Regions from separate parts of the Mesorhizobium sp. C416B genome, predicted to be linked through region 2. Evidence: predicted binding sites of a transcription regulator. Region 2 holds the regulator's gene; each other region holds the start of a gene.
What was found. Region 2 encodes PhoB, which activates phosphate uptake and scavenging genes when phosphate is short. Its sites were predicted from a motif close to TGTCATNNANCTGTCAT; they were not measured.
Positions count from the first base shown of each region.

Region 1: the regulator PhoB is predicted to act here: its motif matches at 7,368-7,384, upstream of NLY43_RS00585 (bifunctional 2',3'-cyclic-nucleotide 2'-phosphodiesterase/3'-nucleotidase).
Region 3: the regulator PhoB is predicted to act here: its motif matches at 6,814-6,830, upstream of NLY43_RS20105 (alkaline phosphatase D family protein).

Region 1 is NZ_CP100471.1:98,583-108,510, forward strand. Features, by position in the region: gene NLY43_RS00540 (GNAT family N-acetyltransferase) at 1-399, shown strand, start outside; partial or broken gene NLY43_RS00545 (OmpA family protein) at 434-523, shown strand; gene NLY43_RS00550 (DUF1203 domain-containing protein) at 640-1,107, shown strand; gene NLY43_RS00555 (outer membrane protein) at 1,497-2,777, opposite strand; gene ald (alanine dehydrogenase) at 2,984-4,099, opposite strand; gene NLY43_RS00565 (Lrp/AsnC family transcriptional regulator) at 4,255-4,728, shown strand; gene NLY43_RS00570 (hypothetical protein) at 4,725-5,138, opposite strand; gene NLY43_RS00575 (5-formyltetrahydrofolate cyclo-ligase) at 5,217-5,900, opposite strand; gene NLY43_RS00580 (NAD(P)/FAD-dependent oxidoreductase) at 6,079-7,344, shown strand; gene NLY43_RS00585 (bifunctional 2',3'-cyclic-nucleotide 2'-phosphodiesterase/3'-nucleotidase) at 7,486-9,465, shown strand; gene NLY43_RS00590 (SAM-dependent methyltransferase) at 9,526-9,928, opposite strand, start outside.
Region 2 is NZ_CP100471.1:4,423,648-4,433,575, forward strand. Features, by position in the region: gene NLY43_RS21605 (substrate-binding domain-containing protein) at 1-910, shown strand, start outside; gene pstC (phosphate ABC transporter permease subunit PstC) at 1,007-2,467, shown strand; gene pstA (phosphate ABC transporter permease PstA) at 2,464-3,780, shown strand; gene pstB (phosphate ABC transporter ATP-binding protein PstB) at 3,798-4,622, shown strand; gene phoU (phosphate signaling complex protein PhoU) at 4,663-5,367, shown strand; gene phoB (phosphate regulon transcriptional regulator PhoB) at 5,384-6,073, shown strand; gene NLY43_RS21635 (ROK family protein) at 6,104-7,339, opposite strand; gene xylF (D-xylose ABC transporter substrate-binding protein) at 7,605-8,645, shown strand; gene NLY43_RS21645 (sugar ABC transporter permease) at 8,790-9,928, shown strand, end outside.
Region 3 is NZ_CP100471.1:4,112,616-4,122,543, reverse strand. Features, by position in the region: gene NLY43_RS20130 (LysE family translocator) at 1-613, opposite strand, end outside; gene NLY43_RS20125 (L-idonate 5-dehydrogenase) at 755-1,789, shown strand; gene NLY43_RS20120 (DUF1062 domain-containing protein) at 2,130-2,759, shown strand; gene typA (translational GTPase TypA) at 2,815-4,644, opposite strand; gene NLY43_RS20110 (hypothetical protein) at 4,842-5,120, shown strand; gene NLY43_RS20105 (alkaline phosphatase D family protein) at 5,168-6,742, opposite strand; gene NLY43_RS20100 (MFS transporter) at 7,004-8,287, opposite strand; gene NLY43_RS20095 (TetR/AcrR family transcriptional regulator) at 8,361-8,978, shown strand; gene NLY43_RS20090 (hypothetical protein) at 9,234-9,830, shown strand.

The sequences.
Region 1 (9,928 bases), 2.4 Mb from region 2:
CGCAAATGGCATTGGGTTAATGTGCTGAGGCTGGACGATGACGAGCTTGCCGCCGGCATCCACCGCGAGGACCGCGACATCAGGGTGCTTTATCTCGACGGCGCGCCGGCCGGGTTCTTCGACCTCAAGCCGCATTTGCCAGAGGAAGTCGAACTCGCTTATTTCGGCATGATGGAACATGCGACCGGGCAAGGCATCGGCCGTTGGTTCCTCGGTGCGGCGATCGCCGCAGCATGGTCGTATGGACCGAAACGGGTAACGGTGCAGACTTGCACGCTCGACCATCCGGCTGCCTTGCCGCTCTACCAGAAGCTCGGTTTTGCACCGGTGGCGCAAAAGAAGGAGACCGTGCATCCGCTGCCGTTCGCCGAGCGTTCGGCCAGCGTCATGCGGCCGTAACTTTCTCCGACTAAAGGCTGAACCGACCGTTCATGGCGAGCAATTCCTGCTCGTGCGGACCCAGGACGAGAAGTGGCGCAATCGCCGGGTGACGCTGCGCCGCTTCGACGATTTCATCCACTGATCATGCCAGGGTTCTGAGCAGTCCGGCTTGAAATGGCCGGCAGCCTTGGCAGGAATCGGGTGGGAAGCAGCTATGTGACGGCATATTTTCCGGTCAACGACACCGGAGATTCAGCCATGACCGTTCACTTCAAAGCCTTGCCGACTGAAGATGTGAGAGCGCTGCAGCGCGGCGGGGCGGACGCCTATGGCCAAACGCCTGAGCGGAAGGTTTCCGATGGCGACGGCGTGCCGTGCCGGCATTGCCTGAGAAACGTCGCCGAAGGCGATGGCTATCTGATCCTGGCCTACCGGCCGTTTCCGGCGTTGCAGCCTTACGCCGAGACAGGGCCGATCTTCCTGCATGCGCAGGAATGCGAACGCGCAGCCGAGACGGAAGCGCTTCCAGAGATGCTTGAGAGCAGCGACTATATCGTGCGCGGCTATGGTGCGGATGACCGCATCGTCTATGGCAGCGGCGGCGTCATTCCGGCTGGCGGCATTGCGGCGCGGGCAGAGACGCTGTTTGAGCGCGCTGACATCGCCTATGTCCACGTCCGCTCGGCGCGCAACAATTGTTATCAGTGCCGCATCGAGCGTTTCTGACAAAAAGATGCCCGCCGGTGGTCAGGCGGGCAGTTGGGAACCGTGTGACGGCTCGATCCGTCAAGTTGGCAGCTCTGTCTGCGCATGCTTTTCGAATGGCGGATGTGAAGCACTTCACACAGCATCGCGATTGTCGCCGGCATGGCGACTCACGCCGATGCCGGTTGGGACTTGTCGTACTCCCGTCGCATTCTCGCGCTAAAAACCAGCGTCGATGGATTGCCGACCGCGGATGAACCGGCGGGGATCTCGACGACCGAGGAAGCGGGGCTTTGGCTCCGCTTTTTTGTTGTCCGCCAGCCTGTTCACTTCCGACGTCAGGAATTTTGCGCAAAGAAAAAGCCCGCCGGAATTGACCGACGGGCTTCGACCGTTGCCGGAGCGGCTTTTTAGTTGAATTTATACTTCGCGCCGAGGCGAACGGTCTGGAAGGAAGGCTCGTCGGTGAGGAAGCCGCCCGACCCGAAATCCTCTTTCTCATACTGCGAATAGCGGTATTCGAGACCAAGCGTCATGTTGCTGGAAACGGCCGTTTCCAGGCCGCCGCCGACCGAGAAGCCGCTCGAGCCCCAGTCGATGATGTCGCCAACGGGCGAGGAGGCATGCAGGTCGAAATGCTGCCAGCTGTAACCGCCGAGGACATAGGCCAGCGTCGATTCGTTGACCTTGGCGCCGATGCGGGCCAGGGCATCGAAGCCATAGTCGGCATCGCCTTTGATCGACCCACCCGGAATGTCCAGCTTCGAGCGTATGCCGGAATAGCGGGCGTCGACCAGAACGCCGGCGACCCAGCCGCCGAAATCATGGTCGTAACCGATGCTCGCCTCGCCGAACACGCCTTCGCCGCCGATGCCATCCAATTCGAGGGCGCTGGCGAGCGTCAGGTCATGCACCACGGTGCCGGCACCAAGCGCGCCGCCGACATAGAAGCCGGTCCAGTTGTAGGTCGGGGCAGCAAACGAGGCACCGCCGCCATTCTGGGCGCCGAAGCGGTAGTTGGCCGCGATGTGGAAGGTGTGGCTGGACGGCTCGACATCCAGAGAGGTTCCCGGGCCGCCGATAATGCCGAGGTCAGCCACCGAGTCGTCGCCATAGTTGGCGTAGCGGTACTCGGTCTTAATCGTCCAGTTGCCGCGCAGCACGGTTTCCATGCCGACGCCGAGAACATAGCCGCCACGATCCTCGGTAAACTCAAGCCCGTCCAAACCTCCGGACCCTTCCAGCTTGAAATGATTCCAGGTGTAGCCGCCGAGCACATAGCCGAGCGTATCGGGGTTCAAGAGATAGCCGGCGCGCAAGCCGACGTCGAAGCCATAAGCGTTCGTCAGGTCGATATCAGCGCCCGGAAGGCTGATCGACGGACCGATATTCCCGATGTTGGCGTCGATGAAGCCGCCGAGCAGGAAGCGTTCAGAGACCATGTAGTCGTAGCCGGCGGTGATTTCGCCAAACACGCCGTTGCCGCCGATGCCGTTGAAGTCGATCACCGGGTCGACGCTGATGCGGTGCACGGTGGCGCCGAAGCCGCCGCCGATGCCGACATAGGCGCCGCTCCAGTTGAAGCCGGCAGGTTCTTCCACCGGCTGCACAACATCGGCGGCATGCGCTACCGATATCAAAGCCATTGCCGAAACGGCGCCGAGAAGAACGGATTTAGCAGAAATGAACATTTTAGCCCCTTAGCATAGAACAAACCCGTCCGTGTTCTAACAGGCTGCTCGCTAATATTGGAATGACAAAAATGCCACATCGATAGGCAAAAGTGCTGTCGTGAGGGCTGCGCCTTGCCCTGGAGCGGGCGTTTTGCGGTCTTGGTAGCCAAGAAAAACCCGCCGGCACAACCGGCGGGTGAGGGAGGCAAAAATGCCAGGTCTGGTCAGGCCGCCAGAACCACTTTCGGTTCGACCAGCTCATAGCCGAGTGCTTCGGCGACGGCGCGATTGGTGATCTTGCCCCTGTGGACATTGAGGCCGTTGCGCAAATGGTGGTCGTCGACCAGCGCCTTCAGGCCCTTGTCGGCCAGCTGCAGGCCATAATGCAGCGTCGCGTTGTTGAGCGCGTGCGCCGAGGTCACCGGCACGGCGCCCGGCATGTTGGCGACGCAGTAATGGATCACGCCGTCGACCTCATAGGTCGGCTCGGCATGGGTGGTGGCGTGCGAAGTCTCGAAGCAGCCGCCCTGGTCGATAGCGACGTCGACCAGCACCGAGCCTTTCTTCATGCCCGACAGCATTTCGCGGGTCACCAGCTTGGGTGCAGCAGCACCCGGGATGAGCACGGCGCCGACGACGATGTCGGCCGAGAAGCATTCTTCCTCAAGCGCCTCGACTGTGGAGTAGCGGGTGTGGACGCGGCCGGTAAAGAGGTCGTCCAGCTGGCGCAGGCGCGGGATCGAGCGGTCGATGATGGTGACGTCGGCGCCGAGGCCGACCGCCATGCGGGCGGCATGCAGGCCGACGACGCCGCCGCCGAGCACCGTGACCTTGCCGGGCAGTACGCCGGGCACGCCGCCGAGCAGCACGCCGCGGCCACCATTGGCCTTCTGCAGCGCGGTCGCGCCGGCCTGGATCGACAGGCGGCCGGCAACTTCCGACATCGGCGCCAAGAGCGGCAGGCCGCCGCGGTCGTCGGTTACGGTCTCATAGGCGATTGCGGTGACGCCGGACGCGAGCAGGCCCTTGGTCTGCTCCGGATCCGGGGCCAGGTGAAGATAGGTGTAGAGGATCTGGCCGTCGCGCAGCTGCGCCCATTCGTTGGGCTGCGGCTCCTTGACCTTGACGATCATGTCGGACTTGGCGAACACGTCGGCGGCGCTCTTGGCAATAGTGGCGCCGGCGGCGCGATACGCATTGTCATCGGCGCCGATACCGGCGCCGGCGCCGCTTTCGACCAGCACTTCATGGCCATGCGCGACATATTCGCGGACGGAGCCCGGCGTCAAGCCGACGCGGTATTCGTGGTTCTTGATTTCCTTGGGGCAGCCGACGCGCATAGTCTTCTCCTGATCCGGCCCTTCGGGCTCGTTCCCTGTATCACCCGAGTGAACCACGAATCGTTGCGCAGGTGTTTGCGAATGCGCTTGCGCGGGGTCACGCGTTTCGATAATCGTTGCGCGAAATCAAGGAAATTTCGCAGGAATCACGAGAAATGCCGCTCGACAGGATCGATATCGCCATTCTCGAGGCACTGCAGAAGGATGGCCGCATACCCAATGCGGCGCTCGCCGAAAGGGTCGGCCTATCGCAGTCGGCCTGTTCGCGCCGGCTCGACAATCTGGAGAAATCCGGCACCATCCGCGGCTATCACGCCCGGCTTTCGAACGCAGCGCTCGGCCACCAGATGACGGCGATCGTGCACATATCGCTGTCGGGACAATTCGAAAAGACGCTGTCGGATTTCGAGGCGGCGATCAAGCGCTGCCCCAATGTGCTGTCCTGCCACCTGATGTCGGGCGAATATGACTATATCCTGCGCATCGCCGCCAAGGACCTAGTCGACTATGAGCGCATCCACAAGGAATGGCTGTCGGCGATGCCGCACGTGACCAAGATCAATTCGTCGTTTGCCCTGCGCGAGATCGTCGATCGCACGGCCATGGGCATGAAGCCGGAACTGGCTTAACGCCAAAGGCATATACGGATGTTCTTTCCGATATAGCACGCGCCTTCGCGGCGAAGTTCTTCCCAACGTTCATCCCCGTGAGTTTCGGGAATGTCCGAGTTCGCATAGCCTGCCCAGATATCACCGTCCTTGTAGACAACCGCCCAGTAATCTTTGGACATTTCGCCAGCGCCACTATGCGGATCAGGATAGTCGATCCCTGCAAAAACTTGCTTGCGTCCCTGGATGTTAAAATCGCCGCCCGTCTCGATTTGATAGGAGCATCTTCCGGATATGCGGGTCTGACCGTCAACAACAAGCAGGCAGCGGCCCCATTTATAACCGCTCGGCAAACGATGCTGTGGTTGCGCATGCGAGGGCGAAAGGGAGAACGCAATTGCAAGGGCAGCCGCTATGGTTCGTCCGATCATCTTGTCATCCGTTGTCGAAACGGTTCTCCGCAGCGTGTTCCTTTTTGAAGATTATTTATCGACCAAGTCGGATTTTTGTCAGGTGACACTGCGCTGCAATACGGCGGAGGCCTCGGTGACGAGCCGGTCCATCGGGATGTCGTGTGGCTGCGGGTAGATGGTGGCTATGCGCTGCAGTTCGTAGCCGACGCCGATGACTAATGGCTTGAACGGCATGGCAGCCAGCGTGCGGTCGAAGAAGCCACCGCCATAGCCCAGGCGGTAGTTTCGCGGGTCGATGCCGACGATCGGCGAGATGACGATGTCGGGCAGCACCGGCTCGCCTTCGGCCGGGATCGGGATGTTCCAGATGCCTTTTTCCAGCCGGTCGCCGGGTACATAAGCGCGGAAGATCAGCGGCTGGCCTTTCTCGATCACGATGGGCAGCGCCGTGCGGCCGCCGCGTTCGTTGATCGACGCCATCCACGGCCGCAGGTCCGGCTCGCCGCGAAACGGCCAATAGAGGCTGACCATGCGGCCGGCAATGTCGCCGATTGCCGCGTCGAGCCCTTCGGCGATAGCCCGCGACATCGCCACCCGCGCATCGGCGGAAACCGCCAACCGTGCCGCGATCAGACGCTCGCGCTCGGCCTTGCGCCAACGGCGCACATCGGTCCAGTCGGTCAATGGCGCGCGAAATTCCGGATCGAGTTCGTGCATGAAGCAAGGCGGCGAAGAATATTGCGCCCGCCCTTTGCCATCTTTGTCATCGTCGTTGGCCATGCTTCACTCCCGTGGTTCCAGCCCTGCAAGGCTATACCCGTCCATGCTTGCCGACATAGGCATTCGCGACATCCGGCAACGAGTCCTGGGCAGCCTTAAGCGGCAATCTAGCTCGCCGCGACATTGTTGCGGTGCACAAAAATCACTAGATAAAGGGAGACAAATAGGGGTGAATGCGATGAGTGAAACCAGCCATCATGTCGTTGTCGTCGGCGCAGGGTTCGGCGGTCTCGAACTCACCCGGGCGCTGGCCGGCGCACCCGTGCGCATCACCATGATCGACAAGCGCAACCATCACCTTTTCCAGCCGCTGCTCTACCAGGTGGCGACCACCTCGCTGGCGACCTCGGAAGTCGCCTGGCCGATCCGTCATCTGCTGCGCAAGCGCGAGGACGTGACGACCCTGCTCGGCAACGTCACCGGCGTCGACCGTCCAGGCAAACGCGTGCTGCTTGAGGACGGCAGTTCTGTTCCCTACGACACGCTGGTGCTCGCCACCGGCGCGCGTCATGCTTATTTCGGCCACGACGAATGGGAGCCTTTCGCGCCCGGGCTGAAGACGCTTGAAGACGCAACCACCATTCGCCGGCGCATCCTGCTCGCCTTCGAGCAGGCCGAGCGCGAGACCGATCCGGCCAAGCGCCAGGCACTGCTGACACTGGTCATCGTCGGCGGCGGCCCGACCGGCGTGGAGCTTGCCGGCACCATTGTCGAACTCGCGCATGAAACGCTGCGCGGCGAATTCCGCAACATCGACACGCGTGAGGCGCGTGTGGTGCTGGTGGAGGCCGGAGACAGGATCCTAGCCAATTTCGCGCCAAAGCTGTCCGACTATGCGCGCAAGGCGCTGGAGCGGCGGGGCGTCACGGTCGAGCTTGGCCGCGCCGTCACGCGCCTCGATGCCGAAGGCGTCGTCTTTGGCGAGACGCATCTGCCGGCGCGAACCATCCTGTGGGCCGCCGGCGTAGCGGCTTCGCCCGCGGGAGAGTGGCTGGGCGCGCCGGTGGACCGGGCGGGCAGGGTAATGGTCGAGCCCGATCTGACCGTGCCGAACAGTCCGGAGATCTTCGTCGTCGGCGACACAGCGCATGTCTTGCGGCTGGACGGCAAGCCGGTGCCAGGCGTGGCGCCCTCCGCCAAGCAGGAGGGCAAGCATGTTGCCGCGACGATCAGGGCGCGGCTGGCCGGCGATAGCGCGCCGCGCCCTTTCCGCTACAAACATGCCGGCGACCTGGCGACGATCGGCAAGTGGGCAGCCGCGATCGATTTCGGCTCGATCAAGCTCACGGGATGGCTTGCCTGGTGGCTGTGGGGCGTGGCGCATATCTACTTCCTGATCGGTTTTCGCAACCGGCTCTCGGTGTCGCTTAGCTGGCTATGGATCTATTTCACCGGCCAGCGCAGCGCGCGGCTGATCACCCAGGGCGATGATAACAAGGGCTGAGGTTCTCAACCGCGGCCAAGGATATTCATCCAGCCGTCACCTTTTGCTGATCGACTGACTTCCCGATGGACATGGCCGGTTTTCGGCGCGAAGCTTCCGCCCGGGGCTGGGATCTTGTCACGTCGCTGGGAAGGAAAACCAATGCCGCATCTCAACTACCCCGTCTCCCGCCGTAGTTTGCTTGCCGGTGCGGCCGCCAGCGGGGCGCTGATCATGCTGCATCCGTTTTCCGCCCGCGCGCAGGCCAATCAAGCGCATCTGAGGATCATGGAGACCACCGACATCCATGTGAATGTGCTGCCTTACGACTACTACGCAGACAAAGCCAACGACACGATGGGCCTGTCGCGGACGGCCTCACTGATCGCGGCGGTGCGCAAGGAAGCCACCAATGCGATGCTGATCGACAATGGCGATCTTTTGCAGGGCAATCCGATGGGCGATTACATCGCCTATGAGAAGGCCCTCAAGGAAGGCGATCTGCATCCGATCATGAAGGGCATGAACCTGCTGGGCTATGAATGCTCGACGCTCGGCAATCACGAGTTCAATTACGGCCTGTCGTTCCTCGACAAGGTGCTGGCCGGGGCCAATTTCCCGTTCGTCTGCGCCAATCTGATCCGCGGCACCGAGCTTGCCGCCAACCCGCGCGACGACAAGCTCTACCTCAAGCCCTATGTCATCCTCGACAAGAAGATCAAGGACGGGTCGGGCGCCGAGCAGCCGATCAAGATCGGCATCATCGGCTTCGTGCCGCCGCAGATCATGGTCTGGGACCTGAAGAACCTGGAAGGCAATGTCAGGACGCGCGACATCGTCGAGGCGGCCAGGGCATGGGTGCCGCAGATCAAGGAGGAGGGCGCCGACATCGTCATCGCGCTCTCGCATTCCGGCATCGATATCAAGCAGGGCGACGGCATGGAGAACGCCTCCTTCTTCGTCGCCGGCGTCGAAGGCATCGATGCGGTGTTCACCGGCCATCAGCATCTGGTCTTCCCCGGCAAGAAGGATTTTCAGGCGCTCGAAGGCGTCGACACCGAGAAAGGCACGCTGCAGGGCAAGCCCGCCGTGATGGGCGGTTTCTGGGGCTCGCATATGGGACTGATCGATCTGCTTCTGGAACGGGACGGATCGAAATGGCGCGTAGCCTCGGCCACATCCGAGGCAAGGCCGATCTACGAGCGCGTCGACAAGGCAAACAAGCCGACGGTGGCGGACGACCAGCGCGTCGTCGATGCGCTGAAGGCGGACCATGAGGCGACACTTGCCTATGTCCGCCGACCGGTCGGCAAGACCTCGGCGCCGCTCTATTCCTATTTCGCGCTGGTCGCCGACGATCCGTCGGTGCAGATCGTCAACCAGGCGCAGAGCTGGTACCTCATGGACATATTGAAGAGCACGCAGTGGAAGGATGTGCCGCTGCTGTCGGCGGCAGCACCCTTCAAGGCCGGCGGGCGCAACGGCGCCGACTACTATACCGACGTGCCGGTGGGCGACATCGCCATCAAGAACGTCGCCGACCTCTATCTCTATCCGAACACGGTGCGCGCCGTCGAAATCACCGGCGCGCAAGTGAAGGAATGGCTGGAAATGTCGGCCGGCATTTTCAGGAAGATCGAGCCGGGCAAGGCCGACCAGGCGCTCATCGACACCGAATTCCCGTCCTACAATTTCGATGTGATCGATGGCGTCAGCTACGGAATAGACCTGTCGCAGCTGCCGAAATACGATGCCAAGGGTGGCGTCGCCAATGCCGGCTCGAACCGCATCGTCGGCCTCAGCTTCGACGGCAAGCCGATTGATCCGGCAGCGAAATTCGTCGTCGCCACCAACAATTACCGCGCCGGCGGTGGCGGCAATTTCCCCGACATCAATGCCTCGAAGATCATCTACGAGGCGCCGGACACCAACCGCGACGTGATCGTGCGCTACGTCGTCAGCGAAGGCACGATCAACCCCTCGGCCGACGACAATTGGTCGTTCACGCCGCTGCCCGGCACCAGCGTCGTGTTCGAGACCGGCCCCAAAGCGAAGGATTTCATATCGGGAGTGAAATCGCTCAAGATCGAGCCGGCCGGCGAGGGCGAATCCGGGTTTGCGAAGTATCGCATCCTGCTTTGAGGCAACGTGCAGCTAACAGGGAAAACGAGCGGGCATACGCCCGCTCAATCACGCTTCGGATCAGGCTTTGTAGACCACTTGGCGCACGTCGATGTAGCTGGCTCTAAAGCCGGCTTCGCAATAGTGGAGATAAAATTCCCAAAGCTTCTTGAAGCGGTCGTCGAAGCCGAGCGGGACGATCTTTTCCCACGACGCCCAGAAGCGGTTGCGCCATTCGGCAAGCGTGCGGGCATAGTCGTCCGGAAAGACGCGCTCGCGCAGATGGGCAAGGCCATGGTCGCTGCCCAGCGTCTTCAGGATCGACGGCGTCGGCAGCATGCCGCCTGGAAAGACATAGCGCTGGATGAAATCCGGCCGCGCCCGATAGGTGTCGTAAGCGGCCTCGTTGATGGTGATGATCTGCAGGCCGGCGGTGCCGCCGGGCCTCAGGCATGCCTTCATCTTGCCGAAAAATACCGGCCAA
Region 2 (9,928 bases):
CAAGATCGTCGCCGAGCAGTTCGGCGAAACCTTCACCAACTTCAAGACCCCGGTGGTCGAGTCCGGCGGCAGCGGCGCCGGCATCAAGGAGTTCTGCAAGGGCGTCGGCGAAGACACGATCGACATCGCCAACTCCTCGCGCCCGATCAAGAAGGACGAGCTGAAGTCCTGCGCCGACGCCGGCGTCAAGGACGTCCAGGAAGTCCGCATCGGCTATGACGGCATCGTCTTTGCCACCGACATCAAGGGTCCGGACTGGGCGCTGGTTCCCGCCGACATCTACAAGGCGCTCGCCGCCAAGCTGGTGGTCGACGGCAAGCTGGTCGACAACCCGAACACCAAGTGGAACCAGGTCAATCCGAAGCTGCCCGACTGGGATATCGCCGCCTATATCCCGGGTGAGAAGCACGGCACCCGTGAAGTGTTCGAGACCAAGCTGCTCGACGCCGGCTGCGACAAGGCCGCTTTGAAGGCTGCCGGCATCGCCGACGACAAGGAAATCGGCAAGACCTGCATCGCCATCCGCAAGGACGGCAAGGCTGTCGACATCGATGGCGACTACACCGAGACGCTGGCCCGCATCGACTCCAACAAGACCGGCGTTGGCGTGTTCGGCCTCGCCTTCTACGAGAACAATGCCGACAAGCTGAAGGTCGCTACCGTGGAAGGCATCGTGCCTTCGACGCAGACCATCGCCGATGGCACGTACCCCGTGTCGCGGCCGTTGTTCTTCTACGTCAAGAAGGCGCATCTGGGCGTCGTTCCCGGCCTCAAGGAATATGTCGAGTTCTTCCTTGATGACCAGATGATCGGCCCGGAAAGCCCGCTCGCCCAGTACGGCCTGGTTTCCGCTCCCGACGCCGAACGTCAGGGCCAGCGCGACGCCTTCGCCGCCGGAAAGACAATGTAATCAACCGACCGGATCAGGGCGCGGACCAAATCCGCGCCCTGATTTCGCCGCTTGCCGCAACGGCGGCGGCGATCTGAATTTTCCCTGGGGTGGGTGATGTCGTCCTTGCTCGTACTCGCCATAGTCATTGCCATAGGCGTGGTCGCTTTTGTGATCGGCCGCCAGCGCGCCGCGGCGCAGGATACCGGCAAGGTCAAGCCGCATTCGCGCGCGCATTATCATGGCTGGTGGGCCTTTCTGATCGCGGTCCTGCCTGCCGTCCTTTTGCTCGCCGTCTGGGATATCGGCTCTTCCTTCTATCTCGACCGGCATATCCATGCCGCTTTGCCCGAGCGCACCGCCGACACAAAGGTGGCCAGCGAAGCGCTCGACGCCAGCCTGGTGAAGAGCCTGGCCAAGGGCCTGCGCCGGCTCGATGGCGATACCGCACTTCCCGCTACTTTCGCCGAATTGCAGCCGCTGCTCGCCGCCAAGGGCGTGGCACTGGCCAGCGACACCCAGGACTATATGATTCCGATCGCGGTCGAGGCGAACCAGGTCCAGGACCGGCTCGGCCTGTTCAGCGCCGTGCTGACCTTCGCGCTGTCGGTCGCCGGCGCCTTCTATGCGCTGAGGCAGATCGCGCCGCGCGCCAGGGCGCGCAACAACGTCGAGAAGCTGATGCTGTGGGGGCTGCTTGCGGCCTCGACCATCGCCATCCTGACCACGGTCGGCATCGTGCTGTCGATGCTGTTCCAGACCATCACCTTCTTCGAGAGCGTGTCGCCGATGAGCTTCTTCTTCGGAACGGTGTGGGATCCGCGTTTCGCCGCCGCCGGTTCCGGCGGCAGCCAGGGTCAGTTCGGCCTGATCCCGCTACTGGCCGGCACGCTCTACATCGCCGCCGTTGCGCTTCTGGTCGCAGTGCCGGTCGGGCTGATGTCGGCGGTCTACATGTCCGAATACGCCTCGCGCAGCGTCCGGTCGGTGGTCAAGCCCGCGCTTGAACTGCTGGCCGGCATCCCGACCATCGTCTACGGCATCTTCGCCGTGGTCACGCTCGGACCGTTCCTGCGCGACCTCTCGGCAGCCCTCACCGGCGGCTCTCCCTTCATCCAGGGCCAGAGCATCTTCACCGCCGGCCTGGTGATGGGCGTCATGCTGATCCCGGTCGTGTCCTCTTTGTCCGACGACATCATCACCGCGGTGCCGCGCGCAATGCGTGACGGCTCGCTCGGCCTCGGTGCCACGCGCTCCGAGACGATCAAGCGGGTGATCCTGCCGGCGGCACTGCCCGGCATCGTCGGCGCCATCCTGTTGACGGCGTCGCGCGCCATCGGCGAGACGATGATCGTCGTGCTGGCGGCGGGCGTCGCCGCCAATCTGACGGCCAATCCGTTCGAGGCGATGACGACCATCACCGTCAAGATTGTCAACCAGCTGACCGGCGATCTCGAGTTCAACTCACCGCAGACGCTGGTCGCCTTCGCGCTCGGCCTGACGCTGTTCGCGCTGACGCTGGTGATGAACATCGTCGCCCTCTACATCGTGCGCAAGTACCGGGAGCAGTACGAATGACCGACATCCCCCTGGACACGATGGCGGGTGCCGTCGCGCGTCCGCGCCGCGACATCGGGCTGAAGGCGCGCTATGCCGCCGAACGCCGGTTCCGCATCTATGGCGTGATTGCGATCTCGGTGGGCCTGGCGTTCCTGGCCATCATGCTGATCACCATCGTCTCGAAAGGCTACACCGCCTTCTGGCAGACGACCGTGACGCTGCCGGTGACCTTCGACGAGAAGGTGATCGATCCCTCCGGCAAGCGCGCCACCGACCCTACCGTGCTGATCAAGGCGAACTATCCCAAGCTCGCCGAAAACGCGCTGGTGGCCAAGCTCGGCATCGATCCGGCCAACAAGCCGATGATGCTGAAGCTCAAGGGCTTCCTGTCGGAAGGCGCCCGCGTCCAGCTGCGCGACATCGTCTCCGCCGATCCGTCGGTGATCGGCAGGACGCGTGACGTCGACATCCTGGCTGCCGCGAACCTCGACTCGGCCTTCAAGGGTCAGATCGACCTCGGCGTCGATGAAGCGCGCCGCAAGGTGTCCAACCAGCAGATCGACTGGATGAACAAGCTTAAAGCCGACGGCGTGATGGCCGAGCATTTCAACACCGGCCTGTTCACCTATGGCGCCTCCAGCCGGCCCGAAACGTCGGGCATGGGCGTGGCGATCATCGGCTCGTTCTACATGATGGTGATCGTGCTGTTGCTGGCGCTGCCGATCGGCGTCGCCGCCTCGATCTATCTCGAGGAATTCGCCAAGAAGAACCGCTTCACCGACCTGATCGAGGTCAACATCAACAATCTCGCGGCGGTGCCGTCGATCGTCTTCGGCCTGCTCGGCCTTGCCGTGTTCATCAACTTCCTCGGCATGCCGCGCTCGGCTTCCTTCGTCGGCGGCCTGGTGCTGACGCTGATGACGCTGCCGACCATCATCATCGCCACGCGCGCCGCCCTTGCCGCGGTGCCGCCGTCGATCCGCTCGGCGGCGCTCGGCCTCGGCGCCTCCAAGATGCAGATGGTGTTCCACCACATCCTGCCGCTTGCCGCTCCGGGCATCCTTACCGGCACCATCATCGGCCTGGCGCGTGCGCTCGGCGAGACAGCACCGCTGCTCTTGATCGGCATGGTCGCTTTCGTCGCCGATTATCCGACGACGCCTTTCGATCCGGCGACCGCGCTGCCGGTGCAGATCTATATGTGGGCAAACGAGGCTGAGCGCGCTTTTGTCGAGCGCATGTCCGGCGCCATCATCATCCTGCTCGTCTTCCTCATGGCCATGAACATCACCGCGATCGTGCTTCGGCGCCGGTTCGAGCGGCGCTGGTAGAAAAAAGGCAATTTGGTATGAACATCATGACCGAACAGTCCCTTGAAAATGCAGTGGGCGACAAAATGAACGCCAAGTCGAACGAAGTCATCAAGATGCGCGGCGACAAGGTCGGCGTCTTCTACGGCGAGAAGCAGGCGTTGTTCGACGTCAATCTCGACGTCCGCCAGAACCAGGTGACGGCGCTGATCGGCCCGTCCGGCTGCGGCAAGTCGACCTTCCTGCGCTGCCTCAACCGCATGAACGACACCATCGATTCGGCGCGGGTGACCGGCAAGATCACGCTCGATGAAGACGACATCTACGACAAGAACATCGATGTCGTCGAACTGCGCGCACGCGTCGGCATGGTGTTCCAGAAACCCAATCCGTTCCCGAAGTCGATCTACGAGAACGTCGCCTACGGCCCGCGCATCCATGGGCTGGCCAAGCGCAAGTCCGACATGGACCAGATCGTCGAGCAGAGCCTGAAGAAGGCGGCGATCTGGAACGAGGTCAAGGACCGCCTGCAGGAGCCCGGCACCGGCCTGTCCGGCGGCCAGCAGCAGCGCCTGTGCATCGCGCGCGCCATCGCCGTGTCGCCGGAAGTGATCCTGATGGATGAGCCCTGCTCGGCGCTTGATCCGATCGCCACCGCCCGTGTCGAGGAGCTGATCGACGAACTGCGCCAGAACTACACGATCGTCATCGTCACCCATTCGATGCAGCAGGCGGCGCGCGTGTCGCAGCGCACGGCGATGTTCCATCTCGGCTATCTCGTCGAGGAGGGCGCAACCGACAAGATGTTCACCAACCCCGACGACAAGCGCACCCAAGATTACATTACCGGCCGCTTCGGCTGAACCTTCCGGCGGGTGAATTTCAGGCACGAGGACCAAGATCATGGGTGAACATACCGTCGCCTCCTTCGATGAAGAGCTCGGGCAGATCAGCAAGCTGATCCGCGACATGGGCGATCTGGCAGGCTCGATGGTCAGCGGCTCGACCAGGGCGCTGCTCAATTCGGACAATGCGCTGGCACAGCGTGTCGTTTCCGACGACGCCATCATGGATGCGCGCCAGCGCGAACTGGACGACCGCGCCATCACGCTGATCGCCAAGCGCCAGCCGATGGCCAACGATCTGCGCGCCGTGGTCGGCTCGATCCGCATGGCCGGCGACCTCGAGCGCATCGGCGATCTCGCCAAGAACATCGCCAAACGCGTCGGCACCGTGGGCTTGAGCGTCACGCCGCGCGACCTCTCGCACTCCATCGATGCCATGGCGCAACTGGTGCTGATCCAGGTGCAAGGCGTCGTCGAGGAATATGCCGCCACCGATGCGGCAGCTCTTGCAAAACTCAGGAATGACGACGAGCGCATCGACGTCAAATACACGTCCGTGTTTCGTGAGCTCTTGACCTACATGATGGAAGACCCTCGCAACATCACCGCCTGCACGCATCTCTTGTTCTGCGCCAAGAATCTTGAGCGCATCGGCGATCATGTCACCAACATCGCCGAAAATGCGTATTATGTGCTGACCGGCCAGCAATTGCCCGCCAATCGTCCGAAGCAGGACGAGACGGCGATGGCCACGCCGGCCTGATGAGGGTGAACTGCCTATGATCGCGCCACGCATCATGGTCGTGGAGGACGAGGAGCCACTAGGCGTGCTCCTCCGCTACAACCTCGAATCCGAAGGCTATCAGGTCGAGGTGGTGACACGCGGCGACGAGGCCGAGATCCGCCTGCAGGAAAACGTGCCCGATCTCCTGGTGCTCGACTGGATGGTGCCGGCTGTTTCCGGCATCGAGCTCTGCCGGCGGCTTAGAGTGCGGCCCGAAACCGAGCGGCTGCCGATCATCATGCTGACCGCGCGCGGTGAGGAAAGCGACCGCGTGCGCGGCCTGTCCACCGGTGCCGACGACTATCTGGTCAAGCCATTCTCGACGCCGGAGTTCATGGCGCGCGTGAAAGCGCTGCTGCGCCGCGCCAAGCCGGAAGTGCTGTCGAGCGTGCTCAAGGTCGGCGACATCGTGCTCGATCGAGAATCGCACCGGGTCTACCGCAAGAAGAGCGAGATCAGGCTCGGACCGACCGAGTTCCGGCTGCTCGAATTCATGATGCGCCATCCCGGCCGCGTGTTCTCGCGCAGCCAACTGCTCGACAATGTCTGGGGCGAGACGATCTATATAGACGAGCGAACCGTCGACGTGCATGTCGGGCGGCTGCGCAAGGCCGTCAACAACGGCCGCATGCCGGATGTCATCCGTACCATTCGCGGCGCCGGCTACGCTATTAGGGAAGACTAGGATGCTGCGCGTCGCGCCGTTGCCGGCCATTCAGGCGACATGCTTGCCGGATTTCGCCTGAATGCCCGGCGCGAAAATCTCCTGGTCGACGAAGCCGAGCGCGCGCATGGCGCAGCCTTCGCGGATCAGCGGCAGCTCGTTGGGCTCGGTGTCGAAGGAGATCGATTTCGAGTGCTGGCCGCCGGCGGTCTGGGCGATCGCTTCGCGCAATGCCGGCTCGATCAGGTCGAAGGCGGCGGCGCTGACGCCGACCATGGCGACGGGTGCCGGATCGATCAGAGCAAACAGGCTGCCGAGGCCGAAGCCGAGCGCCTCACCGGCCCTGCGATAGGCTTCGCGCTCCGGGCCATCGGTTTCGCGGGCGCGCGCGGCGAGTGCGCGCATATCAGCGTCGCCGATATCGACCGGCTCGGCATCCTCGCCCATCATTTTGGCGCTGCGCCAGATGGCGTAGTTTCCGGCATAGGCCTCGACGCAGCCGCGCCGCCCGCAGCGGCAGAGCGCGCCGCCCGGACGGTGGATCATGTGGCCGAACTCGCCGCCCGAGGAATGGGTGCCGGTGAACAGTTCGCCTTTCAGCACCAGTCCCATGCCGATGCCGTGCGACAAGAGGATGGCGATAAAGTTGTCGCGGTAGCGCTCGGGCTGGCGCCATTGCAGCGCCACCGCCATCATATTGCAGTCGTTCTCCATGGTGGCCGGAATGCCGAATTCCACTTCCAACATGTCGGCGAAGGCAATGTCGGTCAGTGGCGTGATTGGCGACCACAGCATGGCGCGCGCCTGCGAATCGGTGATGCCCTGGATGCCCATGGCAATGCGGGCGATGCTCTGGACATCGAGGTCGGGATCCTCAAGCCGCCGCCGGACGATTGCTACGCATTCGCCAATCAGCTCGTCGCGCGGCTTGGTCAGCGTGTCCAGCCGGCGCTGTTCCTCGGCGACGACGTGGCCGGCATAGTCGATGACGGTGACGGACAGGAAATTGAGCGACAGCACGACGGTCATCACCGCCGCCGCTTCCGGGTTGAGGCCAAGGCCGACCTGCGGCCGGCCGCGTTTCAGTGCGCCTGTCTCGCCAGGTTTGCCTTCAATCAGGACGCCTTCTTGAATCAGATCAGACGAGATTGCCGATATGGTCGAGTGGCTGAGGCCGGTGGTCGCCGCAATCTCGGTCCGCGACGGCTGGCCGGCCCGGCGCACGGCCGAAATCACCATGGCACGGTTGCGACGGCGCAGATCGTCGTGGCGGATTCCAACCGACATTTGTTTCCTCCCGGCCTCCTCGCGCCTCATGATAGTGAAGGCGTTCGACGGCACCAGCCAAATATTGGCAGACGCCGGCAGCCCTGTCATTGTTTATTGCGGACCTCGAAAAAATTCGGCAAGGCCATCAGAATCCATCAGAATCGATGTTGACAGCGCCTTATCATTGAACCAGTATTTTTTCGAGGCTCGAAAAAATAGGGCCTCTGTGTGCCGGCCCTCGGGCCAGTTTTGTCGCGCCGCACGCGGCGCAGGGAGGATTATGATGAACAGATTTGCAGCCGCCATGCTGGCGGGTGTCGCCATGTCGCTGGCGCTGATGTCGGTCGCGCAGGCGAAGGACAAGGTCATCGGCGTGTCGTGGTCGAACTTCCAGGAAGAGCGCTGGAAGACCGACGAGGCGGCGATGAAAACGGCGATCGAGGCTGCCGGCGACAAGTACATTTCGGCCGACGCGCAGTCCAATCCCGGCAAGCAGCTGACCGACGTCGAAAGCCTGATCTCGCAGGGCGCCAACTCGCTGATCATCCTGGCGCAGGACGCCTCGGCCATCGGCCCGGCGGTGCAGAAGGCGCTGGACGAAGGCATTCCGGTCGTCGGCTATGACCGCCTGATCGAGAACAAGGACGTCTTCTACCTGACCTTCGATAACAAGGAAGTCGGCCGCATGCAGGCCCGCGAAGTGTTCAAGGCGAAGCCCGAAGGCAACTATGTCTTCATCAAGGGCTCGGGCTCGGATCCGAATGCCGATTTCCTGTTCTCGGGCTCGATGGAAGTGCTCAAGGAAGCCATCGACTCGGGCAAGATCAAGAATGTCGGCGAGGCCTATACCGATGGCTGGCTGCCGGCCAATGCCCAGAAGAACATGGAACAGTTCCTGACCGCCAATGACAACAAGGTCGATGCCGTGGTTGCGGCCAATGACGGCACCGCCGGCGGCGTTGTCGCCGCGCTGACGGCGCAGGGCCTTGCCGGAACGGTTCCGGTCTCCGGCCAGGACGGCGACCATGCCGCTCTGAACCGCATCGCGCTCGGCACGCAGACGGTGTCGGTGTGGAAGGACGCGCGCGAACTCGGCAAGAACGCCGCCGAGATCGCCTCGCAGCTTGCCGATGGCAAGAAGACGGGCGACATTGCCGGCGCCAAGGACTTCACCACGCCTGGCGGCAACACCGTCAAGTCGCTGTTCCTGACCCCCGTCGCGATCACCAAGGACAACCTCAACGTCGTCATCGACGCCGGCTGGATCAAGAAGGACGAAGTCTGCACGGGCGTCGCCGCCGGCAGCGTCGCGGCTTGCAACTGATCTCGACGACTTGAAGAAATGAGGCGCCGCGGCTGTCAAGCCGCGGCGTTTTCTCTACGAGAATTGTGTGTTTCCGCCATCGGCGGCAAACTTCTAGGCTGTGGTCCGGCATCCGCGCCAGACGGCAAGCCGCTGGAGGACATCATGACCGACACGACCTCAAATCCGCAGGCCGATACGGCACGAGCGTCTGAACTCGGCGCGGTCGCCCGGTTCCTGAAAGCGACCGAGCTCGACACGCGCATGCTCGGCATGGTCGGCGCGCTGCTGGTCATCTGGGTCGGCATACATATCCTGTCGGGTGGGCTTTTCCTGACGCCGCGCAATCTTTGGAACCTGTCGGTGCAGACGTCCTCGGTCGCGATCATGGCGACCGGCATGGTATTGGTCATCGTGATGCGCAACATCGACCTTTCGGTGGGCTCCGTCGAAGGCGTGATCGGCATGATCATGGGCGTGGCACAGGCCGAATTCCTGATTCGCGTCATCGGCTTCCAGCTTGGAAACCCCTGGCTCTGGATCGTCGCGCTTGCCGCCGGCGTGGTGCTTGGTCTGCTGATCGGCGCGTTCCAGGGCTTCATCATCGCCTATATGCAGGTTCCGGCCTTTATCGTGACGCTTGGTGGCCTGCTGGTCTGGCGCGGCATGGCATGGCTCATCACCAGCGGGCGCACGGTCGCGCCACTCGACGCCACCTTCCAGCTGATGGGCGGCGGACCACGCGGCTCGATTGGCGCCGCTGCCAGCTGGATCGTCGGCATTGTCGCCTGCGCGGCGGTCGCCTTCGCGCTGCTCAACGGTCGCTCGCAGCGCAAGCGCTTCAGCTTTCCACTGCGCCCCGTCTGGGCCGAGACCTTGCTTGGCGTGGTCGCTTGCGCGGCCATCCTCGGCGCCGTGTGGATCGCCAATTCCTATCCATGGCCGATCGGCATCGTGCGCCAGTACGCACAGCAGAACGGCATCACCGTTCCCGAAGGCGGGCTGTTCATCGCGCATGGCATCGCCATACCGGTGCTGATGGCGGTGATTGTCGGCATCATCATGACGTTCATCACCAAGCGCACGCGTTTCGGCCGCTATGTCTTCGCCATCGGCGGCAATCCGGAGGCAGCGGAACTCGCCGGCATCAACACGCGCTGGGTGACCATGAAGGTGTTCATGATCATGGGTGTGCTGGCTACAATCAGCGCGGCGATCTCGTCGGCCCGTCTCAATGCGTCGACCAATGCGCTGGGCACGCTGGACGAGCTTTTGGTGATCGCAGCCGCTGTCATCGGCGGCAC
Region 3 (9,928 bases), 310 kb from region 2:
AGGATCGCGCCGCGATGGCCGCGGCGGCGCCGGCCATCGTCGTGGCGCTGACGCGGTTGGCGATCTTCATGGCGCGCTTGCTTTTCAACAGCTTGCGCGCCTGTGACGCCGCGATCACCCAGGCGAGATCGATGGCGATGAGCACAACCGCCATCGTCGCCGTCAGTTCGACCCAGCCGATGACGCTGACCGAAGCAAGGTCGATGATCGTCGGCAGCAGGGCCAGATAAAACATCATGATCTTGGGGTTGCCGAGCGTCACCGCCATGCCGGCAAAGAAGAGCTTGAGCGGCGAATCCTCACGCGGCATCTCGCCTTCCCTGGCCTCGACCGGCGCCGTCCACATCTTCCAGGCGAGGTAAGCGAGGTAGGCGACGCCCACCCATTTCACGACGACGAAGGCGAAATGAAACGTCTGCGCCACGACCGCCAGCCCGAACACCGCCAGCGACAACCAGATGCCCTCGCCGATCCACATGGCAAGCAGGAACGGGAACACGTCGCGAAAGCCCTTCGAGATGACGCGGGCGACAAGGGCTGCGATCGACGGTCCGGGCGAACCGGCGGCGACGAACAAAGCGGCGGCGAAGATCAGGAGCGAGGTGAGGTGCATGACGGAGCCTTCGAGCGTTGGATGGCGAAGAATATCCGATCGGCGTCAATTTGGCACCCCTCTGCCTGATGGGCCAACGAACGCGACACATTTCGGAGATCGGACTTGCCCGTGCCAGCGGTTTGAGAAAGGATCGCGGCCGTGAAATCAATCGTCATCCACGCCGCAAAAGACCTGCGCATCGAAGAGACCGATTCGGGCGCGCCTGGCGCCGGACAGGTCGAAATATCGGTCGAGGCCGGCGGCATCTGCGGCTCGGACCTGCACTACTACAATCATGGCGGCTTCGGCGTGGTGCGCCTGCGCGAGCCTATGATCCTCGGACATGAGGTCGCCGGCACGGTGAAGGCGCTTGGCGCCGGCGTCTCCAGCCTCGCCGTCGGCGACCGCGTCGCTATTTCGCCCAGCCGGCCCTGCAATGCGTGCCGATACTGCCTGCAGGGCGTGCAGAACCAATGCCTCGACATGCGATTCTACGGCAGCGCCATGCCGATGCCGCACATACAGGGGGCCTTCCGCCAGCGCCTCGTCGCCGAGGCTTGGCAGTGCCACAAGATCGCCGATTATGTCTCCATCAACGAAGCCGCCTTTGCCGAGCCGTTCGCGGTAACGCTGCATGCCGTCAACCGCGCCGGCTCGCTGCTCGGCAAGCGGGTCTTGGTCACCGGCTGCGGGCCGATCGGTGCGCTCAGCATCCTTGCCGCACGTGTCCACGGCGCGCGTGAGATCGTCGTCACCGATGTCATGGACGCGGTTCTGGCCAAGGCCAACGAGATCGGCGCCGACCGCACCATCAATGTCGCCACAGATGCCGACAAGCTCGCTGGCTACAATGTCGAGAAGGGCAGTTTCGACGTCATGTTCGAATGCTCCGGCAATGAGCGCGCGGTGCGAGCCGGGCTCGATGTGCTGAAGCCGCGCGGGGTGCTCGTGCAGCTCGGCCTAGGCGGCGACATGTCGCTGCCTCAGAATCTCATCGTCGCCAAGGAGATCGAAATGCGCGGCTCCTTCCGTTTCCACGACGAGTTCGCGCTGGCCGTCGATCTGATCAACAACCGTCGCGTCGACGTTAAGCCGCTGCTGACCGGCATCTATCCAATGGACGAGGCGGTTGCGGCTTTCGAGATCGCCGGCGACCGCAACAAATCGATGAAGGTACAGATCGCCTTCGCCTGAGCAGGGCGAGACACCCTATGAACCTTGCCCGCTCGGCATCTTGCCGCTAGAAGAACCGTCCCGACATTCATTTCGAGCTTCATTTTGCCTCAGTAACCGCCGGTCTCGCCAACTCCCCTGATCACGCTTGGCAGGGCGCCGCACTAAGCGGTGCCTGCTCCATTTCACGTGTTCCTCAGGCGGCGGTTCGAGACCGGTTTGGCACTGCTGAACCGTTGTCGCGCGCTTTGCCGCCCGTGACAGCTGATTTCCGACATAGCTAGCTCTCGCCACGCCGTGCCCGCATGGGCATCTCGCCATTGCCGACCTGAAGAACTTCCACACTGGAAGGTCTTCCGGCTTGTCCCAACATCTCGCTATCCACTGGGCAATCACGCCCGAAATCGCGCCTCGACCCCTGGTCCACTGCAACCGCTGCAGCGCCGTGAAAGCCTATCGCTGCAGCGACAAATTCCGCGTCAACGCCAATGGCAAACGCATTGATGTCTGGCTGATCTATCGCTGCATCGACTGCGACAATTCGTGGAATTTCGGCATTTTCGAACGCTGCAACCGCCGCGACATCGAACCCGCGCTGCTGGCAGCGCTCGAAAGCAACGATCCGGCCCTCGCCCGCCGCCATGCCTTCGATGTCGTGGCTTTGCGAAACCGGGTCAGCCGCGTCGAGGAGTTTCCCGATGTCGCCGTTCACAAACACCGGCTCGGCGGCGAAGGCCGACCCGCAGCCGCGCTTGAAATCAGGCTTGGGCTGGAAATGCCGACATCGCTGCGGCTCGACCGTCTGCTCGCCGGCGAACTCGGCATCTCCCGATCAAGGCTTCAGGCGCTGGAGGAGAAACGATTGCTGGTTGTTGTTCCCGAAGGCGCCAGAGCTTTGCGCAAGCCGGCCGGCGACGGCACGGCGATTCGCATTGACCTGGCCGACGAGCCGGATCGTGAAGCCATCATTTCGGCTGCCGTGGGTGAATGACAAGAGGGGCGAAGCACCGGTGCTTCGCCCCTCTCGAATTTAGACAATCAGACGATTACGCCGCGCCCACAACCTTGGCCGACTTCTCGAAGCGCTTGCGCTCGTTCGGGTCGAGATAGAGCTTGCGCAGGCGGATGGTCTTCGGCGTCACCTCGACCAGCTCGTCGTCCTGGATCCAGGCCAGCGCGCGCTCCAGCGTCATGCGGATCGGCGGCGTCAGCTTCACCGCCTCGTCCTTGCCGGCGGCGCGGATGTTGGTCAGCTTCTTGCCCTTCAGCACGTTCACTTCGAGGTCGTTGTCACGGCTATGGATGCCGATGATCATGCCCTGATAGACCTTGACGCCCGGGTCGATGACCATCGGGCCGCGGTCTTCGAGGTTCCACATGGCATAGGCCACTGCCTCGCCCTGTTCGTTGGAGATCAGCACGCCGTTGGTGCGGCCCGGCAGTTCGCCCTTGTAGGGCTGGTAGGCGTGGAACAGCCGGTTCATCACGGCGGTGCCGCGCGTGTCGGTCAACAGTTCCGACTGGTAGCCGATCAGTCCGCGCGTCGGCGCGTGGAAGACGATGCGCTGACGGTTGCCGCCCGAAGGCCGCAGCTCGACCATCTCGGCCTTGCGCTCCGACATCTTCTGCACGACGATGCCGGCGTGCTCCTCGTCGACGTCGATGACGACTTCCTCGACCGGCTCCAGCAATTCACCGTTCTCGCCCTTCTGCATGACGACGCGCGGACGCGACACGGCGATTTCAAAGCCTTCGCGGCGCATCGTCTCGATCAGCACGGCCAGCTGCAATTCGCCGCGGCCGGAAACGAAGAACGAATCCTTGTCGGGCGATTCCTCGATCTTGAGCGCGACATTGCCTTCGGCTTCGCGCAGCAGGCGGTCGCGGATGACGCGGCTGGTCACCTTGTCGCCTTCAGTGCCGGCGAGCGGCGAATCGTTGACCAGGAAAGACATGGTCACGGTTGGCGGATCGATCGGTTGCGCATGCAACGCCTCGGTCACCGCCAGGTCGCAGAACGTGTCGGCGACGGTGCCTTTGGACAGGCCGGCAATGGCGACGATGTCACCCGCCTGCGCCTCTTCGATCGGCTGGCGCTCGAGGCCACGGAACGCGAGGATCTTGGAGATGCGCCCGGTTTCGATCTGCGTGCCGTCATGGTGGAGCACCTTGACCGCCTGGTTGGACTTCAGCGTGCCGCTCTCGATACGGCCGGTAATGATGCGGCCGAGGAACGGATTGGCTTCCAGGATGGTGCCAATCATGCGGAACGGGCCGGGATGAACGGTCGGCTCCGGCACATGCTTGATGACGAGGTCGAACAGCGGCGCCAGGCCCTGGTCCTTCGGGCCTTCCGGATTTTCCGAGACCCAGCCATCGCGGCCAGAACCGTAGAGGATCGGGAAGTCGAGCTGCTCGTCGGTGGCGTCAAGCGCTGCAAACAGGTCGAACACCTCGTTGACCACTTCGACGTGGCGGGCGTCCGGACGGTCGATCTTGTTGATGACGACGATCGGCTTCAGGCCGACCTTGAGCGCCTTGCCGACGACGAACTTGGTCTGCGGCATCGGGCCTTCGGCCGCGTCGACCAGCACGATCGCCGAATCCACCATCGACAGGATGCGCTCGACCTCACCTCCGAAATCGGCGTGGCCGGGGGTGTCTACGATGTTGATGCGGGTGTCCTTCCAGTCGACCGAGGTCGCCTTGGCCAGGATGGTGATGCCGCGTTCCTTTTCGAGGTCGTTGGAATCCATGGCGCGCTCGGCGACGCGCTGATTGTCGCGGAAGGAACCGGATTGCCGCAGCAATTGGTCGACGAGGGTGGTTTTTCCATGGTCGACGTGCGCGATGATCGCGATATTACGAATTTTCATTTTGTGGTCTCGGGAGCGTTGCAGGCAGCAGGCCAAAAGGCGCCGCCTCTTTCGGTTGCGCGGCTCATACAGGGTTTTTCGCAATTGCGAAAGAGGAGGCGCACCACCAAATACTCATCAAATCTTAAGCATCTCGGTGTGAGATGGTTTTGTTAACCAAGGCGGGAACCTTTCTGGGCCCGGGTAGTTCGAAATTCATGACCGACAAACTCAACCGATTTTGGCCCCTCATCGCTTCGGTCGCATTCGCTGCCGTGCTGGCGGCCAATGCCGCTCAATCGGCCGCCACGGTGAAGGAAGCCAATCCGGCTTCGTCGTCCGACCGGACGGCCGAGCAGATGTTTGCCGACGCCCCTGATGGCGTCGACCCCGTGGTCACCGGCCCGGTCAGCGCCTCTTTCAAGCAGAGGCAGCAGGTTGCAGGCTGCGACAGCGCGGTGTGGCCGAAGATTCCGACGGTTTGCTACCCGGACTGACGGCTGCCCATTCCAGGCATAGCGATCCTTCGCACCGACCCAAAGGCTTACGCCGACCGCACCGGATCGAGCGTCACCTTGTAAAGCTCGATGTCGTCGCGATCCATCAGCCGCACGGTCAGCTGCTCTGTCGCCCCTGAAATGTCCACCAGGCCAAAGAACTGCAGGCCGGCCGAGGGTGGCAGGTTCTGGCCCTGTTCGGTGGTCGGCGCCTTGATGAATTTCAGCTCCGGGCCGAAGGTCATGTCGAAATCATTGGGACCGAAGGTACCGGCGTGGATCGGGCCCGAGACGAATTCCCAGAAAGGATTGAAATCCTGGAACCGCGCCTTGTCGGGGTTGTAATAGTGCGCCGCCGTGTAGTGGACATCGGCGGTCAACCAGACCGTGTTGGTGATGCCGGCAGTCTTGATGTAGCGCAACAGGTCGGCGATCTCGAGCTCGCGGCCTTTGGGCAGGCCATTGTCGCCATTGCTGATGGCTTCCGCGCCGACCTTCTTGGCGCCGTCGTCCCAGACGACGAGGCCGAGCGGCATGTCGGCGGCAATGATCTTCCAGGTCGCCCTGGAATTCGTCAGCTCGCGCTTCAGCCATTTCGTCTGCTGTTCGCCCAGCATGCGTGACTGCGGCGTCATGTCCTCCTGCATGTCGGGGCCGTTCGGGCCGCGATAGGAGCGCATGTCGAGGAAGAACACGTCGAGCAGCGGCCCATGCGCGATCTTGCGGTAGACGCGGCCGGGCTCGGACGGCTCGTAGCGGATCGTCGTCATCTCATGGAAGGCGCGCGCCGCACGCGCCGCGAGCACATGGACGGATTTTTCGGTGTAGCGGCTGTCGGCGCCGAGATTCTTCGAATCCGACCAGTTGTTCAGCACCTCGTGATCGTCCCACTGGTAGAAGGTCGGGCAGATGGCGCTCAAGGCCAGAACGTTTTTGTCCATCATGTTGTATTTCCACTGGTCGCGGTACTCATCCAGCGTCTCGGCCACCTTGCGCTTGCCGTCGATCAGGACGACGTTTTTCCACTTGCCGCCGCCAGGCAGGTCTACCTCGTCCTTCATGGCGCCATCGGCATAGATGGTGTCGCCGGAATGCAGGAAGAAATCCGGCGTGTGCCTGGCGATGGTGGCGTAGGTTTTCATGCCGGTCTCATCGATTCCCCAGCCCTGGCCGGCCGTGTCGCCCGACCAGGCGAATTTTATGTCGCGCTTCGAGGCGGGTGCTGTGCGGAAACGGCCGACGATCGGTTCGGAAACGGCGTTGATATCCGACAGGTCGCCGGCAGTCATCCGGTAGAAGATATCCTGGTCGGAGGCGAGCTCGGTAAGCAGGCGCTTGACCGTGAAGTCGCTGGCCGGCGAGGTATCGAGCGGCGCCAGCCGCGTCGCATTGGCGAAGTTTTCCGTCGACGACACTTCGAACATGACGCGCGAAGGCCGGTCGGTGCGCGTCCACACCATGCCGCTCGAGGCATCGACATCGCCGGACTGGACGCCATGGGTGAAGGCCGGGCGCTGGCTGGCGCGTGAATAATAGGGCAAAGCGAGCCCCGATGCGCCGAGCAGACCGGCGGCGCTGGCAGAGGTGACGAAAGCGCGGCGGGTCAACGAGATCTTGTTCATGGCTGTCTCCTGATGGCTTCGAACGGTGCCAGCAAGCTCCAGCTTCAATGTTTCAGCCACATCTCGGGAAGATGAAACTTTGATAACAATCGACAGGTGATCTCCGCCCTTGAGGGGGGAGATGTCGCCGAAGGCGACAGAAGGGGGTCGCCTCGCTTGGAGCGCCGACCTCCTATGCGCAAGAGGCTGAGTCCGGTCGCACGGACCCCCTCTGGCCGCTTCGCGGCCATCTCCCCTGAGGGGGGAGATTAGTACCGCGCCTTACGCCGCTTGCGGCTCCGGATCGAAAGCCGGCCTGCTCGTATTGATCAGCAGCGACAGACACGCAGCCACGATCGCCGTCAAGCCGGCGATCAGGAAGGCCAGTTCGTAATTGCCCTGCAATTCGCGCATGGTGCCGCCGAAGGCAGCGGCGGTGGCGGCCCCCACCTGATGGCCGGCGACGATCCAGCCGAACACGATCGGGCCGCTGCGGTCGCCGAAGGCCTCGTTGGCGAGCCTGAGCGTCGGCGGCACGGTGGCGATCCAGTCCAGACCGTACAGCACGGCGAAGATGATCAGGCTGGTCGCCGAGAAGCCGGAATAGGGCAGATAGATCAGCGCCAGGCCGCGAATGCCGTAGTAGACGCCGAGCAGCTTGCGCGGGTCGAAACGGTCGGTGAGCCAACCCGACAAAGTCGTGCCGATCAGGTCGAAAATGCCCATCAGCGACAACAGGCCCGCGGCCTGCACCTCGGGGATGCCCATGTCGCCGCAGAAGGAGATCAGATGCGTGCCGACCAGCCCGTTGGTGGTGAAGCCGCAGATGAAGAAGGTGGCGAACAGATACCAGAAGACGCGGGTGCCGGCGGCGCGGCGCAGCGTGTTGAGCGTATGCGCCAGGAAATTGCCTTGCGATGCCGGCGACACCGGCGGCACGTCATCGGCCCCGGCGCCATAGCGCACCATGCCGATCGAAGCGGGACGCTCCGGAACCAACAGCCAGACCAGCGGCAGAAGACAGGCGGTGGCGATCGAGACGGCGGTAGCGACGGGCTGCCAGCCGCCCGACTGGGCGAGCGATGCCAGCAGCGGCAGGAACACCAACAGGCCGGTGGCGCTGGAGGCAGACATCAGCCCCATCACCAAGCCGCGATTGGTCTTGAACCAGCGGTTGACGATGGTGGCGCCGAGCACGGTGGCGACCGCGCCGGAGCCGATGCCGGAAAACACGCCCCAGGTGAGGAACAGGTGCCAGGGCTCGGTCATCAGTAGGCTGAGCGCGGTCGAGCCCGACATGATCACAAGCGAGGCAAGCAGCGTGCGGCGCAAGCCGATACGCTCCATCAATGCGGCGGCAAACGGCCCGGTCAGGCCGTAAAGGAAGATGCCGATCGCAGCGGCAATCGAAACCGTATCGCGCCCCCAGCCGAAGCTTTTATCCAACGGCAGCATCATCACCGAGGGTGCGGAACGAAGCCCGGCCGCGATCAACAGGCAAAGGAAGATGACGCCAACCACGACGAAAGCGTAGCGCTGGCCAAAGGGACGGGATTGAGCTATCATGTTACTGACCGGTACGTTGCAGGGTGAGGTCATGTATACGTACCGATCGGTAACACGTCAATCGAGTCATACCATGCCAACGGACAAAAATATTGAACTGACCATCAAGGACGGTCATGCAGCCGCACCGCCCAAGGCCGCCAAGAAAATCCTCGACGTGGCCTACGACCTGTTCTACCGCCGCGGCATCCGGGCGATCGGCGTCGACGAGATCGTCAAGCGCGCCGGCGTCACCAAGCCCAGCCTCTACCGCAGCTTTCCCTCCAAGGACGAGCTCGCCGCTTCCTATCTCAGGCAATATGACCGTGAGTATTGGGAGCGTTTCGACGAAGCCGTGGCTGCCCATCCCGGCGACCCACGGGCACAGCTCAGGGCTTTCCTGACTCGCGTCGGCAAGCGCACGCAAAGGCCGGACTATCGCGGCTGCGGCATGACTAACGCGGCGGTGGAATATCCCGAACATGGCCATCCGGCGCGCGTCGTCAGCGAGGCCAACAAGCAGGAGTTGCGCCACCGCCTGCGCGCGATGGCCGCAGCGATGGGCGCTAAAGACCCTGACACGCTCGGCGACGGCCTGCTGCTGTTGATCGAAGGCGCCTATATCAGTGGCCAGCTCTTCGGCCTCGGAGGCCCGGCGGCAGCGGTCGCCCGCAACGCCGACCTGCTGATCGAGGCGAGCTTGAAGAAATAACATTTCGAACGTTGGCGCCGCCCCTCACCTGCCGGCATCCTTTCCCGGAAATGGGGCGAGGAACGCTCTCATCACGATTTCGCCAATTGCCAGCGTTGCAAGGTTGTCGCCAGCGGCGCAGCCGGCCACTTTCTCCCGTTCAGGGGGAGAATTGCCCGGCAGGGCGATTTGGGCGGCGCCAACGTTGAGATTGGCACGCTAGGCCGGCCGCAAATTTGGCGATAGGCTGGGGCCAACCTCAAGGGAAAAGTCCGCATGCGAACCCTGCTGCTTGTTCCATTCGCCCTCGCCGCCCTCTGCCAGGCAGCCCATGCCGATGGCATATCCAGCGTCTACACCGACCTCGACTCGCAAAAGGATTGCGTGACCTATGCGCAGGCCGAGGAAGGCGATGGCGACTGGGCCGAACTCGCCTGCTCCGGCTATCGCGGCTATCCCGTGCTGATCGCCTACGACGATGCGCGTGAATCGCTATTCTACGGGTTTCCGCCCGGCGGCGAGATGACCTCGGTCTGGGAGAGCTTTTCCGGCTTCAACTCGTCCGGCGCCAAGGTCGAATGGCGCATCGAGACCAAGGGCGACGTTGCCGTTCCCTTCGCGGTGATCCACCGCCGCTCGATCAGCAATCCCGAGGACGAGAACAAGCCGACCGAAGTGCTGCTCGTCGCCAAGGTCGCCCAGATGGAAGCCCGCGACGGCTGCACCATCGGCCTCGTGCTGGCCACCGGCAACCCGCAGGCCAATGACCAGGCGCGCAAGCTGGCCGACGAAAAGGCGAAGAGTTTCGCCTGTGGCAAGGACAAGCACACCGTCATCGGCAACGTGCCGGCGTTTGGTCGGGTGGATAACTAGTCACGTAGGTGCAAGGCACCCCCCTCTGCCCTGCCGGGCATCTCCCCCTCAAGGGGGGAGATTGGCAGCTTCGCTGGCGGCGCTTTTTCTTTCGGCGC